3 regions of the Bacillus sp. FDAARGOS_235 genome follow, and region 1 is predicted to be linked to each of the others. Evidence: riboswitches for the same ligand, from Rfam matches in the RefSeq annotation. Region 1 holds a riboswitch; each other region holds the start of a gene.
The links. Region 1 has a riboswitch for S-adenosylmethionine ahead of A6J74_RS15155 (methionine ABC transporter ATP-binding protein). Riboswitches for the same ligand answer to the same signal wherever they lie in the genome.
Positions count from the first base shown of each region.

Region 2: another riboswitch for S-adenosylmethionine. It lies ahead of A6J74_RS15895 (peptide ABC transporter substrate-binding protein); the one in region 1 lies ahead of A6J74_RS15155 (methionine ABC transporter ATP-binding protein).
Region 3: another riboswitch for S-adenosylmethionine. It lies ahead of A6J74_RS09630 (Na+/H+ antiporter NhaC family protein); the one in region 1 lies ahead of A6J74_RS15155 (methionine ABC transporter ATP-binding protein).

Region 1 covers NZ_CP020437.2:2,590,670-2,594,961, reverse strand. The annotation lists gene pruA (L-glutamate gamma-semialdehyde dehydrogenase) at 1-585, shown strand, start outside; gene A6J74_RS15160 (cysteine hydrolase family protein) at 835-1,398, opposite strand; SAM riboswitch class I at 1,640-1,744, shown strand; gene A6J74_RS15155 (methionine ABC transporter ATP-binding protein) at 1,869-2,888, shown strand; gene A6J74_RS15150 (methionine ABC transporter permease) at 2,878-3,543, shown strand; gene A6J74_RS15145 (MetQ/NlpA family ABC transporter substrate-binding protein) at 3,565-4,292, shown strand, end outside.
Region 2 covers NZ_CP020437.2:2,733,153-2,737,444, reverse strand. The annotation lists gene A6J74_RS15900 (peptide ABC transporter substrate-binding protein) at 1-271, opposite strand, end outside; gene A6J74_RS15895 (peptide ABC transporter substrate-binding protein) at 656-2,296, opposite strand; SAM riboswitch class I at 2,430-2,534, opposite strand; gene A6J74_RS15890 (aldo/keto reductase) at 2,689-3,522, opposite strand; gene proC (pyrroline-5-carboxylate reductase) at 3,524-4,292, opposite strand, start outside.
Region 3 covers NZ_CP020437.2:1,554,982-1,559,273, forward strand. The annotation lists gene A6J74_RS09620 (PspA/IM30 family protein) at 1-152, opposite strand, end outside; gene A6J74_RS09625 (lmo0954 family membrane protein) at 211-567, opposite strand; gene A6J74_RS09630 (Na+/H+ antiporter NhaC family protein) at 799-2,115, opposite strand; SAM riboswitch class I at 2,210-2,315, opposite strand; gene A6J74_RS09635 (ribonuclease FAU-1 family protein) at 2,436-2,954, opposite strand; gene gltP (glutamate/aspartate:proton symporter GltP) at 3,025-4,292, opposite strand, start outside.

The sequences.
Region 1 (4,292 bases):
GCATGTTCTCGTGCTGTAATCCACGAAGATGTATATGATCACGTATTAAATCGTGCTGTTGAATTAACAAAAGAATTAACAGTTGATAACCCAGCTGTATTAGGTACAAATATGGGTCCTGTTAATGACCAAGCTGCATTCGATAAAGTAATGAGCTATGTTGCAATTGGTAAAGAAGAAGGTAGAATCCTAGCAGGTGGCGAAGGAGACGATTCTAAAGGCTGGTTCATCCAACCAACAATCGTTGCTGATGTTGCAGAAGATGCTCGCTTAATGAAAGAAGAAATCTTCGGACCAGTAGTAGCATTCTGTAAAGCAAAAGACTTCGATCATGCACTTGCAATTGCAAACAATACAGAATACGGTTTAACAGGAGCAGTTGTTTCTAATAACCGCGACCATATTGAAAAAGCACGTGAAGACTTCCACGTAGGTAACTTATACTTTAACCGTGGATGTACTGGTGCAATCGTAGGTTACCAACCATTCGGTGGCTTTAACATGTCTGGTACAGACTCTAAAGCTGGTGGCCCAGATTACTTAGCACTTCACATGCAAGCAAAAACTACTTCTGAAACTTTATAAGAAATAGTAGAGGAGCTTTTCACAGAATGTGAAGAGCTCCTTTTAAATTAGAATCCCATATATTACTATTATTCGAAGAGGACGAGCTAAACCCTATTAATAGCGGGATAAACATGTAAATAGAAATAAAGTGACGGGAAAAGTTGATTTATTAGTCACATTTTTTAGTATTCATTTTAAGAATTTCCTGTATAATACAATTTGAAAGAAAATCTATGGTTTGACAAGAAACACTCTTTTCGGTTTTGCTCACTGAATGGAGTGTTTTTTTGTAACCAAAAATTCCTCTGTACTCATTGCATTTGCATATACTCCATTTAAACTGGCCAAAATTGTATTGTGAATATAAACAGCTGGTATAGTAGCATTCTTAAAAGAAAGATCTTTTGTAGCACAAGCATCGTGTATAACGGTACAATGAAAGCCGAAATCAAAAGCAGCTCTTACGGTAGCATCAATACACATATGAGTCATCATCCCGCATATGACGATGTGTTCAATGTCTAAACGTTGTAATTGTTCTAAAAGATTAGTTTCTCGGAAGCTATTTGGATAATGTTTGAGTATAACAGTTTCTTCTCTAAGCGGACGGACATTCTCGTGAATATGGACACCTTCTGTATTAGGTAGGAAAAAAGTAGCATCATTTTTTATTGCTACATGCTGGATATGAAAAATAGGTCCGCCGTTCATTCTAAAGTGTTTTAGTAGCTCACTGGCATACTCACTTGCTTCTACCGGATTGCGCAATTCCATCTTTCCATTTGGAAAATAATCATTTTGGATATCAACGAGTAATAGAGCTGTTTTCATATATTCACCTTCCTCTGATTTCATATTCAAATAATAGTATTCAATTCATAGAAAAAATAATCCTTTTAAAAAATATGAGGGAGAAGAATTTTACATAACCTTCAAGATTACTATTTTATTATGAATTTTTATTTGAAAATTTTAATAAAGAAATAATTAATATTTTTCTAAAAAATGTATTGACTCTCACTATTCTGAGTTCTATAATGAGAATTAATTAAACGACAATTAAATCGATACATTCTTATCCAGAGAGGTGGAGGGACTGGCCCTACGATACCTCAGCAACGGGTTTTTTAATACCGTGCTAACTCCAGCAAGTCTTTATAGGCTTGGAAGATGAGAAGATGTGAACGAGTACATATAAGTGCTCTCCTTCTTATCTTTTATTACTGATAAGAAGGAGAGCACTTTTTATTTTACCTCGAAAGCTCTACTTCTAGTTTTTACAGCATATAGGAGGGAAGAAAATGATTTCTTTTAATAACGTAAGTAAAGTATATGAATCAGGTGGGCAATCTGTTCATGCTGTGGAGGATGTAACATTATCAGTTGAGAAGGGCGAAATTTTTGGCATTATCGGATTTAGTGGTGCTGGAAAGAGTACGTTATTACGCCTAGTAAACATGTTAGAGAGACCGACTGCAGGAACGATCTCAATAGATGATAAAGATATTACATCCTTATCAACGAAAGAATTACGGAAACTTAGACAAAGAATTGGGATGATTTTTCAAAGTTTTAATTTATTTAATTCAAGAACAGTGTTTGGGAATATTGCTTATCCATTAAAGTTAGCGAAAGTACCAAAGAATGAAATAAAAGAAAGAGTCAATGAACTGCTGAAGTTTGTAGGGCTAGAAGATAAAGCAAACTATTATCCGGAGCAGTTATCAGGCGGACAAAAGCAACGTGTTGGGATTGCTAGGGCACTTGCAACATCACCAGATATACTTATATGTGATGAGGCAACATCAGCCTTAGATCCAGAAACAACGACAGAGATTTTAAACTTATTAAAGAAAGTCAATCGTGAATATAATTTAACAATTCTTCTTATTACACACGAAATGCATGTTGTGAAAGAAATTTGTCACCGTGTAGCTGTAATGGAGAAGGGAAAAGTTATTGAAGAAGGAAAACTGTTTGATGTTTTCACACAACCAAAAACAAAGACAACTCAAAACTTTGTACGTTCTGTTATTAATGACCACTTGCCAGAAAGTGTTCTAGCGAAAATTCAAAATGGTGGTCAGATTTATCGCTTAACTTTTACTGGTGAGGAGACAGGACAGCCGGTACTATCATATATCGCAAAAAACTATAACGTCGATGTAAATGTACTGTACGGAAATATTATTGAACTTCAAAATGTGCTATTTGGAAATCTTCTTGTAGAATTGCAAGGTGAACAGAAGGAAATTCAAAAAGCATTACAACATTTAAGACTGCAAGTGAAGCTGAAGGAGGTAGAAGCTCATGCGAGTTGATTGGAGTATATTTTGGCCTCGCATATTAGATGCGACGGGGGACACCCTCTTAATGGTAATTGTAACCCTTATATTCGCTATAATTCTTGGTATACCTCTAGGTTTACTTTTATATGTAACGAGAAAAGGTAATTTTTTAGAAAATAAATGGGTTTTTTCTATTCTTAACGTCATCATTAATACAATTCGTCCAGTTCCATTCATTATCTTTTTAGTAGCTTTAAGCCCACTAACAAGAAGCGTGATCGGAACGACGATTGGAACAGCGGCAGCAATCTTCCCAATGACGTTAGTGGCATCTATTGGTATTGCTAGAATGGTTGAAACAAATCTTGTCTCAGTTCCGAAAGGAGTAATTGAAGCTGCACAAGCGATGGGCGCTTCACCACTTAGAATTGTTTTTGAAATTCTCGTGCCAGAAGCGTTAGCACCATTGATCTTAGGTGTTACGTTTATGACAGTTGGTTTAATTGAATTTTCTGCAGTTGCTGGGCTTGTCGGTGGTGGTGGTCTTGGTGACTTAGCGATGACATATGGTTATCAACGTTTTGATACATCAGTTATGTTCGTAACGGTCGTTTTACTTATTATTCTCGTACAGATAGCTCAAAATTTAGGAAACTACTTTGCGAAAGTGTTTTTACGCAGATCATAAAAAGGAAGAGGGGAAAAGAAAATGAAGAAAATTTTAGCATTTGCATTATCAGCGATTGTAGGAATTTCAGCACTAAGCGGCTGCTCGGGTGGAGACACAGGTGCAGGAGCAAAAGAGAAAGTAGTTCGCGTCGGTGTAACTGGAACGGATGGAGACGTTTGGGAAATTTTGAAGAAAAAAGCTGAAAAAGAAGGGATTAAAATTAAACTGGTTGAGTTCTCTGATTATACAACGCCAAATAAAGCGTTAGCTGATGGAGATATTGAATTAAACTCATTCCAGCATATTGCTTTCTTAGAGCAATTTAAAAAGGAGCATAAGTTAGATATTACAGCTGTCGGTACAACACAAATTGCACCAATGGGCTTATTCTCTGAAAAATATAAGAAAGCAAATGAAATCCCAGATGGTTCAGAAATTGCTATTCCAAATGATCCAACGAACCAAGCACGTGCATTAAAACTTCTTGATGCAGCGGGGTTATTGAAACTTAAAAAAGATTTTGGTCTATTTGGGGATCCAAGTGGTATCGCTGAAAATCCGAAGAAGTTAAAAATTACACCGGTTATTGCACAGCAAACACCTCGTGTATTAAAAGATGTAGCTGCTTCAGTTATTAATAACGGTGTGGCTGGTCAAGCTGGATTAGATCCAGCGAAGGATCCTATTTTCTTAGAAGATCCAAAGAATGAAAATGCGAAGCCTTATATTAATATTTTCGCAGCTCGTACGAAAGATAAAGACGATCC
Region 2 (4,292 bases), 140 kb from region 1:
CAGCGACACCAGGAATTGGTTTATTATCTTCGCCCATTGCATATAAACCTTCAAAAACATTTCGCATTACGTTCATGGATTCCCCATCCGTTGCTTTTGCAACATCCATTGTTGGAATTTCTGAAGCAAATGATAAGTTAATTGCTTGTTTATCAGGTGCTTTATCGTTTGCTTTTGCTCCGCTTGCATTATTTTTATTTCCCCCACAAGCAGTTAGTAGTAGACTTGCCCCTAAAACAGATGCAACAACAGGTACAACTTTTTTCTTCATTGTTCGTTCCTCCCTAAATGTGTTGTTCATAACGTCATAATGTCCATGTCTTGAAGTAGCTATAGAAAGAGATAAAACCTAGTATAAATATTTGTTTATAGGTAATCATGTGTTCTATATGTATATACATGTTGAACTATAATGTATCGTTATATGTTTCAACATAGTAGACATTATATTTTGATGGTTAAATATTTCGTTTCTTTGATTATTTAGAATATTAACACCAGAAAGAACTATATGTCAATAATAAAAACAAAGCGTTAATTTCTTGGAATAATATATTAAAAAAGTAGATTCACTCATATTAAGGAATCTACTTTTAATATATTTTGTCAAAAAAACAATGGGAGTTGGTGGAAATACGTTGTTTAAAGTTTCACTTTATTTTTCAATTTTTGCCCATTTGAAGTTTAATTGACCTGCAAAGTCTACTTGTACAATGCCTTTCACATAAGATTTCTCTAAATAAGATTCGCCTTTTTGGTAAAGAGGAGCAATAACAGAGTCTTTAAATAATATTTTCTCTGATGCTAGTAATGCATCAAAGCGGGCTTTTTCATCACCAGCTAAAGTAGTTTTCACCTTTTCAATTGCTTCGTCGAACTCTTTATTAGAGTAATGATCTAAGTTGTAAGGGTTATTCGTTGTAAACAATTCAAGGAATGTAATTGGATCAGCAAAGTCAGGGCTCCAACCATCAATTCCGATTTCGTAGTCACCTTTTAATAAGAGTGAAACTTGTTGTTTACGTGGTTGCGGTTTTATATTTACTGTTAAGCCCTCTAAATTCTTTTCTAATTGACCTTTTAGAAACTCACCAGTCTTCTTCTCAAGGTCACCGTCACTTGTTAATAATTCTAATGTTATCTTTTCAGAACCTAGTTCTTTTTTTGCCTTTTTCCATAATTCTTGTGCAGATTTCGTATCAACTTTTGTTAAATCGCCGTTTGTAGCACGGAAGTCTTTTCCATCAGGACCTTTTGCAAAGTTTTTTGGCACAAGACCAAAGGTTGGTGTAGAGCCATCATTTAATAACGTATTGACAAAGGACTTTCGATCAATCGTTTGATCAATTGCTTGGCGTGCAGAAACGTTTTGAAGTACTTTGTTTTGTTGATTCATACGTAAAAATTGTACCCCTACGTTCGGACGTTCTTTAAAATTAGCATCCTTTTTATATTTATCAACGAAGTCAGATGTTAGTTTTATACGGTCTAATTGTTTAGATTCGAATAAATTTACTTCTGTTGATTTTTCTTTTACGATGTTGAAATTGATTTCTTCGATTTTGACAGTATCTTTATCCCAGTAGGTAGGGTTTTTCTTAAATTTAAAGCTTTGTTCATGCTTCCAATCACTTAGTGTAAAAGCTCCGTTATACAAAATTGTATTATCTTCTAAAGCGTACTTATCACCTTGTGTTTTAAAGAATTCCTCGCTAATTGGTAGAAATGTTGGGAACGCCGTTAAGCTAATAAAGTACGGAACAGGACGCTCTAATTCTACCTCAAACGTATGGTCATCAACTGCTTTTACACCAAGTTGATCGGCTGGAAGCTCTTTGTTGTTAATTTGTTTTGCGTTTTTAATATCAAAGAATAAAAATGCATATTCAGAGGCTGTTGCTGGATCAACAGCTCTTTGCCAGGCGAAGACGAAATCTTTCGCTGTAACAGGAGTACCGTTTGACCATTTTGAATCTCGCAGGTGGAATGTGTACTTCGTTTTATCGCCACTTACTTCATGGGATTTTGCAACGCCAGGGACAGGTTTGTTACCTTCACCAAGATTATACAAACCTTCAAATACGTTTCTCATTACTTGACCGGAATCAGTATCTGTAGCACGAGCTGTATCCATTGTTCGTATTTCAGAAGGTGAAGATAAGTTTAAAACCTGTTTACTAGATGCCTCGTCTTTTGCATTTGCTCCGCTAGCTTCGTTTTTATAACTACCGCAACCAGTTAATAAAATACTTACTCCTACAACTGATGCGATACCGGGTAAAAACTTCTTTTTCATTTGATTTTCCTCCTAAATAATTAAGTTTGGATGATGATGAGGGAAATGAAAAATAAAAAAATCCCTCTTTTCTGATTGAGAAAGAGGGATTTTCACATACAAGTTATGTACCCGTATATAAACGAAGTCCCTCATTCTATCTTTCAAGCATAAAGCTTGCAGGAAGTGGCACAGTATTCAAAATGAACCTGCTGCCGAGGTTTCAAAGGGCCAGTCCCTCCACCTCTCTTGATACAATGAGTAAACGAATGAATTTTATTAATTTTTGTGTTTCTTTGATAATTCAAAATCTTACACCTTGGATAATGAAGTGTCAATCAAATGAAACATAGTTTAAATTTTCAGTTTTTTTAAAGTGAAAAAAACCACTGCACATGGCAGTGGTTTTTCTGCTAGAAGTTAAAGTTATCTGGATCTGGACCGACGCGATGATTTTCATTCAAAGCTTGAATTGCTTTCATATCATCCGAGCTTAATTCAAAATCAAAGATGTTTGCATTTTCAATAATGCGGTGCTCTTTAATTGATTTAGGAATCGTTACAACTTCATTTTGTAAATCCCAGCGTAAAATAACTTGTGCAGTTGATTTACTATATTTTGTCGCAATTTCTTGTAATGTTGGATGATCCAGTAGTTGCCCTTGCATTAATGGTGACCAAGCCTCGAGCTGGATGTTATGTTCTTTACAGAAAGCATGTAATTCTTCTTGTGCTAAACGAGGGTGGTATTCCACTTGGTTGACCATTGGCTTAATTTCAGCAATTTCAAATACGTCTTGTAAGTGGTGAATGTGGAAATTACTCACACCGATAGCACGAACACGACCATCTTTATAAAGCTTTTCTAACGCTTTCCATGATTCAGTATATTTCTCTTTTACAGGCCAATGTACTAAATATAAATCTAAATATTCTAGGCCTAATTTCTCTAATGTAGTTTCAAATGCTTGAATTGTTGTTTCATAACCTTGATCGCTATTCCATACTTTTGAAGTGATAAATAGCTCTTCACGAGGAATATCAGATTCGCGAATTGCTTGACCAACGCCTTCTTCATTTTGATAGATTGCTGCAGTATCGATGCTGCGGTATCCGTTTTTAATAGCTGCTTTTACAGAATCAATTACTTCTGATCCGTCCTCTACTTTAAACACACCTAAACCGAACCAAGGCATTTTTACACCATTATGTAATGTTGTATAGTCTTTTAAACTTGTTAAATTCATATTATTTCCCCCTAGCTTTTTTATTTGTTGCTTCAACTGCTTGTTGAATGACTTCTGAAAAATTATTTTCATATAGAACTTTTAAGCCTTCAGCAGTTGAACCTCCTGGTGTTGTTACTTGTTCTCGGAGCATAGCTGGATCTTCGTTTTGTTGGAGCATAGCGGCAGAACCAGCAATCATTTGAATGACAAGGTGGTTTGCCGTTTTCTCATCAATTCCATAGTTTTTCGTCGCTTCAATTAAACCTTCAGCAAAGTGATAGAGAAAAGCAGGTGCACTACCAGTAATGGCGGTAAGTTGATGAACTTCCTCTTCAGTACAAAACTGTGAGGTACCAATACCTTTTAAAAGGAGTTGTAGCGTTTCTTGATGCGTTTCACCTACGGAATGTCCCGTCGTATATAAGGAGATGGACTTTCTGATTTCGGCAGCTGTATTTGGCATAATCCAGGCAACAGGTGTCCCTTGAGGAAGCCGTTTTTCTAAATAAGATGGTCCAATTCCGGCAGCAACGGTCACAACGAATTGCTCAGTTAGAAGAGGAGATAACTCCTGTAATAACTGTTCATGTGCAGCTGGTGGCATTGCTAAAACAATCGTATCAACGGATGTAATATGCTGCTTCCAGTCTGTAGTGATGGACACATTATATCGCCCTTGTAATTGTTCTAGTTTTTCTATGTTGCTTCGGTTGGAAACGATAATTTCTTCGATATATTCTTTACTCGTTTTAAGTAACCCGGAGAAGATAGCTTCTGCCATACGACCG
Region 3 (4,292 bases), 1.0 Mb from region 1:
ATTAACTTCTCAATTTTTGTTATTTCACGCTCACTATCGCGTAAATATTGGTTTAACATTGCAATTGGATTTTTTCTTTCTTTCTCATCTAACACATTATGAAAATCAGCTAAAATTGCATCGCGTACACGTCCGAATAAAGATTGTTTCATTATAAATCTTCCTCTCTTCTACTTTATTTATAATTTATTGTTTTATTGGTTTATTGTTTTAGTTTTTCATTAATTTGTTCCACTCATCTTCAAAGTTGCTATATGGTTTAGAACTTTCTGAAGCTGAATCAACAACTACATCTTTTTCTTTTTTCCATTCACGGTATCCGTAGTACAAAACTACCAATGCAGCGATACCAATTAATGCTGGTGAATGAGAAAGTGCAATGGATAAACCGATTAAACCAACAATGCCCCAAGCTAGCTTTCCAAAAAATGATTTAGCTCGCACAAATGATTTATAGCTCCAGTACACAACTCCTGCTCCGATTGCGAATCCTACAATACCAGCAAGACTACCAAGAGCAATTAAAGCCAAAATACCGGCCGCGATAAACGCTAGAAATTGTTTCATCTTGTGCTTGCCTCCCTTCGATTTGATACTCTTATCTTAACTATTTTTTCATTTTTCCATAACGAGCTTAAGAACCGTTTTCAACTCAGACTTAAGACCGAGATACATTCAGCCTTCTGTAAAAAACATAAGGTAGAATAGGATGATTCACTCTTTTACCACACATAAAAAAACCGTGCAGAGAATATTCTCTACACGGTTTCAATTACTAAAGTTATCATTCATATTAAATTATGCTGTTTTATGATACTCTTTTTTCTCCGCCACTTTCGAAAACTTCGGAAATCCAATCAAAATCGAAACAATTCCACATACCCCAACTAAAATTGGATAAAATGCATACGGTAACAGTTCAATCGGAGATAAAGCAGCAAACCCTGCCGCAGTTAACATTTGAGCACCATACGGAATTAATCCTTGCACACAACATGAGAAAAGGTCTAATACACTTGCTGATTTACGGGGATCAATTTCATATTGATCTGCAATGTTTTTCGCAAGCGGGCCTGTAAAGATAATTGAAATCGTATTATTCGCTGTACACATATTCGTCATACTCACTAAACCAGCAATACCGAACTCTGCGCCTTTTTTCGAACGAATATTACGCGTTAAAAGATTCATTAAATATTGAATCCCACCATTATATTGAATTAGTTCAACCATACCTCCGATTAAAATAGCAAGTAATACTAACTCCATCATACCGCCCATTCCAGTCGTTACACTTTTAAAGAAACTCTCCAACGTGTAACTTCCATCTATAAGACCGATAGCGCCAGATAATACAGTTCCACCAGTTAACACAATAAGTACATTCCAGCCAAGTAGCGCGGTAATAAGTACTCCTGCATACGGTAAAATCTTTATCCAATCAAAACTATGAGCTTTAACCTGCGTATCACTTCCTGAAGTAATTATTACTAATAGTACAATTGTAATAATAGCAGCTGGCAATACAATTAAAAAGTTCGTTTTAAACTTATCTTTCATTTCTGTTCCTTGCGAACGAACAGCTGCGATTGTTGTATCTGAAATAAATGATAAATTATCACCAAACATCGCTCCACCAACAACAGTAGCCATCGTAAGTGCAATTGAGATATCAGTTTGTCCACTAATACCTACAGCAATCGGTGCTAACGCTGCAATTGTTCCCATTGAAGTTCCCATCGCTAATGAAATAAACGCACCTATAACAAAAATTCCAGCTACGATAAATCCTGGTGGCAAAATAGTTAACGCTAAATTAACAGTTGAGTCTACTCCGCCCATTCCTTTTGCTGTTTCAGAAAATGCACCTGCAAGTACAAAAATTAATACCATAATCATAATATCCGGATTTCCTGCACCTTTAGCGAATCTTTCTACTTTCACATTAAAACTTTCTTTACGATTCATCACCAAAGCAATTCCTACAGCAATTGAAATCGCTACAAGTATCGGCAATTTATAGAAATCACCCGTAATAATTCCAGAACCAATAAATAGCGCTAAAAATATCCCAAGTGGTAATAAAGCTAAACCATTTCCTCTCGTTTCTTTCAAAGTACCATCTCTCCCTAGTTTCAACCTTTTTTTAATGAATAACAAAAGACCTCTTCCAACGAGAAGAGGTCTTATACATCTATAAGGAACGCTCTTCTCATCTTTCAAGCACATGCTTGCTGGATTTGGCACAGCACTCTAAAATCGAGTCCGCTGCCGAGGCATCGTAGGGCCAGTCCCTCCGCCTCTCTTTATAAGAAGGTTTCATATTTATTTTTTAATAATAATTTCTTCCCTAACTTTACTCGCTTACAAAACAAAAGTCAATTATTTTTTGTATAGATTTTTTTGGTAATTATACAAAAATATGAATACACCAATCATTTTAACTTTTTGATTTCTTTATCTAATATTGAAATCCAATAAAATTCACTATTGTTTATGGCTTCCATGATCCATTTCGTTGTTTGCCAGGCTAATTCATATTCTTCCTTTGTAACATCACCATTTTTATAAGCGTCCTCTAACTCATCTTCATCCAATACATACATCTTACCATTCGGCAATAGCACTACATCTAAATATAAATCATCAAAATACGGTAAACCCCGGTCGTCTATTTCGTATTCTTTCGTCACATCAATATAATATTGTACTAAATTCCCCTTATTATCTAACATAGCTGTAATCGCAAAGTTTTTCCCTTTTATGAAATACTGAATCCACGTATACTCATTACCTGCGACACAAATTTCTTTACCATCATATTCTTTATAACTAGGTTCTCTCACCTTTTTTATGTCCAGTATTCCTAGCATGCCCTCTTCTACTTGCTTAACCATATAATCCTTCTCTATTAGTCGCTTCCACGAAGAACCGTCACCATATTTACGTTTCATTACGCCCGCTCCTCTTCTATATATAGAAAAGCTCCCACATATATTATGTGAGAGCTTGTTCATATTATAATTAAGCTGCTTGACCCTTTTCAGATATCTCTTTTAAATAGGCTTGTCCTTTTTCAGCGTCATATTGACCTTCCCACTTAGACATAACTACAGCTGCTAAAGAGTTACCTACAACGTTAACTGCTGTACGAGCCATATCTAGAATACGGTCAATACCTGCAATAAAGGCTAAACCTTCTGCTGGAATACCTACTGTACCAAGCGTTGCTAATAATACAACGAATGATACGCCCGGTACACCTGCGATACCTTTTGATGTAACCATTAATACAAGTAATAATGTAATTTGTTGAGAAATAGATAAATCAATACCGTACATTTGTGCTAAGAAAATAGCCGCAATTGCTTGATATAAAGTTGATCCATCTAAGTTAAATGAATAACCTGTCGGAATAACGAAAGATGTAATTGCTTTCGGACAACCGAACTTTTCCATTTTCTCCATGATTTTCGGTAAAACTGTTTCTGAACTTGCTGTAGAATACGCTAAGATCAGCTCGTCTTTTAAAATCTTAAAGAATTGGAAAATGTTAATTCCAAATATTTTCGCTGTAAGTCCTAAGACAACTACAACGAAGAAGATCATTGCTCCGTATACTACAATTAGTAATTTCCCTAACGGAATTAATGAAGCTAAACCGAATGTAGAAACTGTAACACCAATTAATGCGAATACACCAAATGGTGCAAACTTCATAACTTGGTTCGTTACGTAAAACATTGCGTCTGCTACACCTTGGAAAAATTGTAGAACTGGTTTACCACGTTCACCAATTGCTGCTACACCTAAACCAAATAATACAGAGAAGAAAATAATAGCAAGCATATCACCATCAGCTAATGATTTCATAATGTTCGTCGGAACAATATTTACAAACGTATCCGCAAACGAATGACTTTGTACTTGCTCTGTCGTATGTGTATATTTAGAAATATCTGTTTTTGTTAACTTATCCATATCAACGCCTTTTCCAGGTTGGAAAATGTTCGCTATTAATAGACCAACAACAATTGCAAGTGTTGTAATAATTTCAAAGTAAATAATTGTTTTTCCGCCTAGTCGACCTAACTTCTTAACATCGCCAACACCAGCAACCCCAACAACAATACTTGCTACAACAATCGGTACAACGATCATTTTAATTAATCGGATGAAAACATCACCAATTGGTTGTAAGTACTTCGCAACTGCTGGATTATCAAAGAAAATCGCACCAACTGCAATACCTAACGCAAGACCTATTAATATTTGCCATGCAAGTCCTATTC